2 linked regions of the Hydrogenophaga sp. SL48 genome follow. The protein of the gene in region 2 interacts with the protein of the main gene of each other region in a pairwise test. Links are inferred from orthologs where the notes say so. Each region holds a gene or a part of one and is shown on either strand. Other genes may lie near its edges.

Region 1 (3,084 bases), 2.1 Mb from region 2 along the record:
ACCGCCAGCACCTGAGAGACTGAGCCTCCATGACCCGATCCGCCTCCGACCTGCTCCTGCGCTGGCTGCCTCCGGTCACCCGCGCCGGTGTGGTGCGCCGCGGGCTGGTGGTCTGGGGCGTGGCGCCGCTGATCGCCCTCTTCCTCTGGATATCGAGCCCTCAGTCGCACCAGCTCGACCGTTCGCTGGTGTACACCTTTGCCATCAGCACCTCGATCTGGTTGCTCTGCGACCCGGTGCGCATCGCCCTGCATCGCTGGCTGCGCATCAACCCTCCGCACTACTGGGCCTGGTCGGCCCGCACCCTGGTGTACATGCCGGTGTGCATGCTGCTGGGCTACGCGGCGGGCACGGCGGTGGGTGACGCCTACGCCGGCCATTCCACCTGGGAGCTTTTCAGGCTCTCGCCTCAGCGCTTCTGGGGTTTCTGGCTGTCTTCGCTGGGCGTGAGCTTCGCCTTCCTCTTCTATTTCCAGCAACGCGAGCGCGCGCTGGACATGCACAAGCAGGCCACCGAGGCGCGGCTCAAGCTGCTGGAAACACAGCTGGAACCGCACATGCTGTTCAACACGCTGGCCAACCTGCGCGCACTGATCGCCACCGACCCGCCGCGCGCGATCCACATGCTCGACCGGCTCAACGACTACCTGCGTGCCACGCTCAAGGCCTCGCGCACCGACGCGGTGAGCGGCGGCCACACGCTGGCCGACGAGTTCGCCCGCCTGGGCGACTACCTGGAGCTGATGGCCGTGCGCATGGGGCCGCGCCTGGCCTTTTCGCTGCAACTGCCCGACGGCCTGCAACGCCATCCGCTGCCGCCGCTGTTGCTGCAGCCGCTGGTGGAGAACGCGATCCGCCACGGGCTGGAGCCCAAGCTCGACGGCGGCAGCATCACGGTGACCGCGCGGCGCGAAGGGTCGAACGGGCTGCTGATCGAGGTGCGGGACACCGGCGTCGGCATGAACACCGACGCGCCGGCGCAGGTCAACGGCCGTGACAACGCCAGCGGCTTCGGTCTCGCGCAGGTGCGCGAGCGTGTGGCCAGCCTGCCGCGGGGCTTGGGGCGTGTCGAACTGACCAGCCAGGTCGGCGAGGGTACGACCGTCCGCCTGCACCTGCCGCTGACCCTGCGCCAAGAGGAAGCCGCATGAACGCCACCGCCCTGATCGCCGAAGACGAACCCCTGCTCGCCGCCGCGCTGCAGGCCGAACTTGCCGCTGCCTGGCCCGAGCTGAGGGTGATCGCGACCGTGGGCAACGGCGCGGCCGCCGTGGCGCAGGGACTGGCGCTGAGGCCCGATGTGCTGTTCCTGGACATCCGCATGCCGGGGCAGAGCGGGCTGGAGGCCGCCGCCGAGCTGGCCGACGAGTGGCCCGCCGACACGCCGTTTCCCGCCATCGTGTTCGTCACCGCCTACGACCAGTACGCCGTCGAGGCTTTCGAAGCGCAGGCGGTGGACTACCTGCTCAAACCGGTGCGGCCCGAACGGCTCGCGCAAACGGTGCAGCGGCTGCAGCAGCGGCTGGCCCCCCGGCCGCAGGGGGCAGCGGCACCGATCGATCAGGCGCTGGAGCAGCTGCGCGCCCTGCTGGCACCGGCGGCCGCCGCGACCGAGCCACTGCGCGTGATCCAGGCCAGCGTGGGACAGCAGATCCGGCTGGTGCCCATTGAAGAGGTGCTGGTGTTCGAGGCCGCCGACAAGTACGTGCGCGTGCTCACCGCAGACACCGAGCTGCTGATCCGAACCCCGCTCAAAGACCTGACGCCGCAGCTCGACGCCAGCCTGTTCTGGCAGGTGCACCGCGGTACCGTGGTGCGCGCCACCGCCATCCACAGCGTCAGCCGCGACGAAGCCGGCAAGCTCAGCCTGCACCTGCGCGGGCGCACCGAGTCGTGGCCTGTGAGCCGGCTTTACGCGGGGCAGTTCAAGGCGATGTGAGAGTGGCCCGGCGCCGGTAGCGCGCCGGGGTTTCACCCACCCTGGCGGCGAACAGGCGCGAGAAGGTCGGAACGTCGCCGTAGCCCACCGCCTCGGTGACGCGGGCCAGGCTCCAGCGGGTCTCCCTGAGCAGCCGCTTGGCTTCTTCCACACGGGCTTGCTGCAACAACACCAAAGGTGGGTACCCGCTCTCGGCCTTCACCCGGCGCAGCAGGGTGCGCGGGCTCACGTGGAACGCTCGCGCCAAGCGCGCCAGATCGTAGGGTTCGGCCAGCCGCGTCTGGAGCCACTGTGCCACCGACTGGGCAAACGAGGGCAGGGCCGGGGGACGCAGGCTGGCGTCGACATAAGGCGCCTGCGAGCTGCGGCCATCGGACAGCAAGGCCATCCGGGCCGTGGCCGCCGCTACCTGGGCGCCAAGTGTGCGCCGCACCAGCAGGAGTGCCAGATCGAACACCGAGCTCACCGCTCCGGTGGTGAGCACAGCGCCGTCCTCCACCAGCACCGCATCCTGCACCAGTCGGACCTGCGGATAGCGCTGCGCCAACTGTGGAGCGCACAGCCAAGCCGTGGTCGCCCGGCGGCCATCGAGCAGCCCCGCCTGCGCCAGCAGGAAAGCGCCCACGCACACGCCCGCTACTGCACAGCCTCTTGAAAAGGTCTTGCGTATGAAGGCCAGCTCCCGCTGCAGCGGTGCCAGTCGCGCCTCCCAGTCGTCGAGCCGGTCGATGTCCAGCCCTGGCACGATCAGCACATCGATGGCCGCTGGGGGCGCCTGGACCGACAGCACCAACCCTCCCGCCATGGACACACGACGCCCCCGCAATCCCACCACCTGCACTTCCAGCCTCATCGCCGGCGGAGTGCGCAGCGCGCGTGCCAGATGGCCCGCCAAGCGCAACACGTCGACCACCGCAAAAATCTCTGCCCCCACGCAACCGGGGTAAGCCAGGATCGCGATGCGCAGGGTGGGGAGTGCAGGTGTCGGTGGCATGGAATGGGACGGATTTTTTTTGCAGATGATTTTCGGCGGAATCACCATACAACATGGCGATACCGCCATGGTAACAATCAGGGGACCGGTTCCACAATGGACGCACTGTCCAAAGGAATCCACCATGCGCATCACCCAACTCCGCAATGCC
Region 2 (3,049 bases):
AGCACGTCGAGCTGGTCGTAGGTGAGGACGCGGCTGTACACGCCCAGGCTTTCGCAGAACGCCACGTTGCCGGGTGAGGTCAGGCCGATCACCTCCACGTCCGGTCGGTGGGCCAGCTGGGCCGCGGTGGCGTACGCCGTCTTGCTGCTGGCCGACGAAAGCAGCATCACGCCCCGCCGGCCCGGCTGGCTCGTGCCGAAGAAGGCGTTGTCGGCCAGGAAGTCGTCGATCAGCCAGGCGGTGAGAAACAAGGGCCGCAGCAGCGCCTGCAGCGGTTCGCTGGCGGGGTCGTGCAGCGAGTCGACCGCGCAGCGCAGGTAGTGGTTGTAGACCGGGTGCAGCGCCGCGCGGTGCGGTGCGCCGTCATGGAAACCCTCGGGCGACACGCGCGCGGGCTGCAGCACGGCGTCCGAGGCCATCGGCCAGTAGCCATACAGGCGCTCACCTTCGGCCACCCCGGCACATGCCGTTTCTGTCACCACGCCGAACCCCCAGACCGGCACGATGCCCCAGGGGGCGTCGTCGGCCTGCGGCACCACCGGGAAAAACCGCCAGTAGTCCATGGCCTCGCCGAACGCGGCGTAGGTGATGTTGTTGGACGTGTAGGCGAACCGCTCGACGCGCACCCGCACCTGTCCGTCGGACAGGGGCGCTTCGGGCAACCGGACGGTTCGCGTGGTGTCGAGCCGGTCCTTGCGGACCTGGAACTGGGTGGTGGTCATGGGCGTTTCACGGTGGGGAAGCGGGGCCGTGATGGTGCACCGGTTCGGCGCGCCCGGTTGTCACGCGCGTTGCCAGGGCCGCCCCTGAATGCCCCCGCCTCCCCAAGCGCGGGCCGCTCTGCGAAAATCGCGCCATGAACGCGACCAACACCACCGAACTCATGAACACGCTGGGCAGCCAGGCCAAGGCCGCCTCGGCGCTGATGGCCAAGGCCAGCGCGGCGACCAAGCTCAAGGCGCTGCGCTCGCTCGCCGCGCTGCTGCGCGCCAACGTGGAGGGCCTGCAGACCGAGAACGCCAAAGACCTGGAGCGCGCCCGCGCCGCCGGGTTGAGCGAGCCGATGGTGGACCGCCTCAAGCTCACACCCAAGGTCATCGAGACCTGCGCCGAAGGCTGCGAGCAGCTGGCCGCAATGGCCGACATCATGGGTGAAATCTCGGGCCTGAAGCAGATGCCCAGCGGCATCCGCGTGGGCCAGATGCGCGTGCCCATCGGCGTGTTCGGCATGATCTACGAGAGCCGCCCGAACGTGACCATCGAGGCCGCCAGCCTGAGCATCAAGAGCGGCAACGCCTGCATCCTGCGCGGCGGCTCCGAGGCCATCGACTCCAACCGCGCCCTGGCCGCGCTGGTGCAGCAGGCGCTTGCCGCCGCCGGCCTGCCGACCGACGCGGTGCAGCTCGTGCCCACCACCGACCGCGCCGCCGTGGGCCAGCTCATCACCATGCCGCAGTACGTGGACGTGATCATCCCGCGCGGCGGCAAGGGCCTGATCGAGCGCATCAGCGCCGAGGCCAAGGTGCCCGTCATCAAACACCTGGACGGCAATTGCCACACCTACGTGGACGACCCCTGCGACATCGCCATGGCGGTGAAGGTGGCCGACAACGCCAAGACGCAAAAGTACAGCCCCTGCAACGCCACCGAAAGCCTGCTGGTGGCGCGCGGCGTGGCGGCCGATTTTCTGCCGAAGATCGGCGCCGTGTACGCCGCCAAGGGCGTGGAAATGCGCGGCTGCCCCGAGGCCATGGCCATCCTGGCGGCCGTGCCGGGCGCCACCGTGATGGCCGCCAGCGAGCAGGACTGGAGCGAGGAATACCTCGCGCCGGTGATCAGCGTCAAGATCGTTGACGGCCTGGACGAAGCCATCGCCCACATCAACCGCTACAGCAGCCACCACACCGACGCCATCCTCACCACCGACCACATGCACGCCCAACGCTTCCTGCGCGAGGTCGATTCGGCCAGCGTGATGGTGAATGCGAGCACCCGCTTCGCTGACGGGTTCGAGTACGGGCTGGGGGCCGAAATCGGCATCTCGACCGACAAGTTCCATGCCCGTGGTCCGGTCGGCGTCGAAGGCCTCACGTCCTTGAAATACGTGGTGCTGGGCGAAGGCGAAATTCGGGCCTGAGGCGGGCTTGCAAGCCCGGCTTTCGGCCCCATACTTCCAACGCTAGCGGCTTTTCCAACAACCCCCATCTCTCGCCCAAACGCATCGCCCGAGCGTCCAGGTCAGCGCGGAACCGGCTTCGCCGGGCCGCTGCTGACGCCCCCCAGTGGGGGGTGACGCCGCAGGCGGCGCGGGGGGCGTCTAAATCTTATGGTTCCGCATCTCGTCACCGCCCTCACTGGCCCCATCAACGAACTCGAACAGCGCATCCTCGAATCCACGCCCGTGATCGAGCGCTGGTTCCGGCTGGAGTGGATGGAGCACACGCCGCCGTTCTACAGCTCGGTGGACGTGCGCAACGCCGGTTTCAAGCTCGCGCCCGTGGACACCAACCTCTATCCCGGCGGCTGGAACCACCTCACGCCCGAGATGATGCCGCTGGCGGTGCAGGCGGCCATGGCCGCCATCGAGAAGATCTGCCCCGAGGCCAAGAACCTGCTGCTGGTGCCCGAGAGCAGCACCGATGTGTTTTACCTCGGCAACCTGCGCCAGCTGCAGCGCATCTTCTACCAGGCCGGCCTGAACGTGCGCCTGGGCTCGTTGTCCAACGACATCAAGGCCCCCACCACCATCGACCTGCCAGGCGGTGAGTCCATCACGCTGGAGCCGCTGATCCGCAGCAAACGCCGCCTTGGCCTCAAGCACTTCGACCCCTGCACCATCCTGCTCAACAACGACCTGAGCGCGGGCGCACCCGGCATCCTGGAAGACCTGCACGAGCAGTACCTGCTGCCGCCCTTGCACGCGGGGTGGGGCATCCGCCGCAAGAGCAACCATTTCAAGGCCTACGAAGAGGTGTCCAAGCGCTTCGGCAAGCTGCTGGGCATGGACCACTGGCTGATCAACCCGATGTTCAACCAGTGTGGCGAGGTG

The links. Proteins that work in one complex are often made in the same cells at the same time.
Region 1: the proteins of IM738_RS24070 (region 2) and IM738_RS13955 interact in binary tests that used the Escherichia coli proteins (3 or more experiments, as listed by UniProt). The link is inferred for Hydrogenophaga sp. SL48 from one-to-one orthologs.

What each region holds. Positions count from the first base shown.
Region 1 is NZ_CP063400.1:2,953,989-2,957,072, forward strand. What follows is about bases 44-3,043. They hold IM738_RS13955 (LytR/AlgR family response regulator transcription factor), read left to right. Parts: upstream 44-1,147; coding sequence 1,148-1,939; downstream 1,940-3,043. Other genes in these bases: IM738_RS13950 (sensor histidine kinase), read left to right, coding at 44-1,151; IM738_RS13960 (GlxA family transcriptional regulator), read right to left, coding at 1,926-2,933. Outside these bases: IM738_RS13945 (alpha/beta hydrolase family protein), read left to right, coding at 1-23; more of IM738_RS13950, read left to right, coding at 30-43; IM738_RS13965 (MBL fold metallo-hydrolase), read left to right, coding at 3,058-3,084. UniProt on the Escherichia coli protein: Member of the two-component regulatory system BtsS/BtsR, which is part of a nutrient-sensing regulatory network composed of BtsS/BtsR, the low-affinity pyruvate signaling system YpdA/YpdB and their respective target proteins, BtsT and YhjX.
Region 2 is NZ_CP063400.1:5,054,347-5,057,395, forward strand. Bases 32-2,996 are described here. They hold IM738_RS24070 (glutamate-5-semialdehyde dehydrogenase), read left to right. Parts: upstream 32-856; coding sequence 857-2,137; downstream 2,138-2,996. Other genes in these bases: IM738_RS24065 (DUF2855 family protein), read right to left, coding at 32-722; gshA (glutamate--cysteine ligase), read left to right, coding at 2,327-2,996. In the rest of the region: more of IM738_RS24065, read right to left, coding at 1-31; more of gshA, read left to right, coding at 2,997-3,049. UniProt on the Escherichia coli protein: Catalyzes the NADPH-dependent reduction of L-glutamate 5-phosphate into L-glutamate 5-semialdehyde and phosphate. The product spontaneously undergoes cyclization to form 1-pyrroline-5-carboxylate.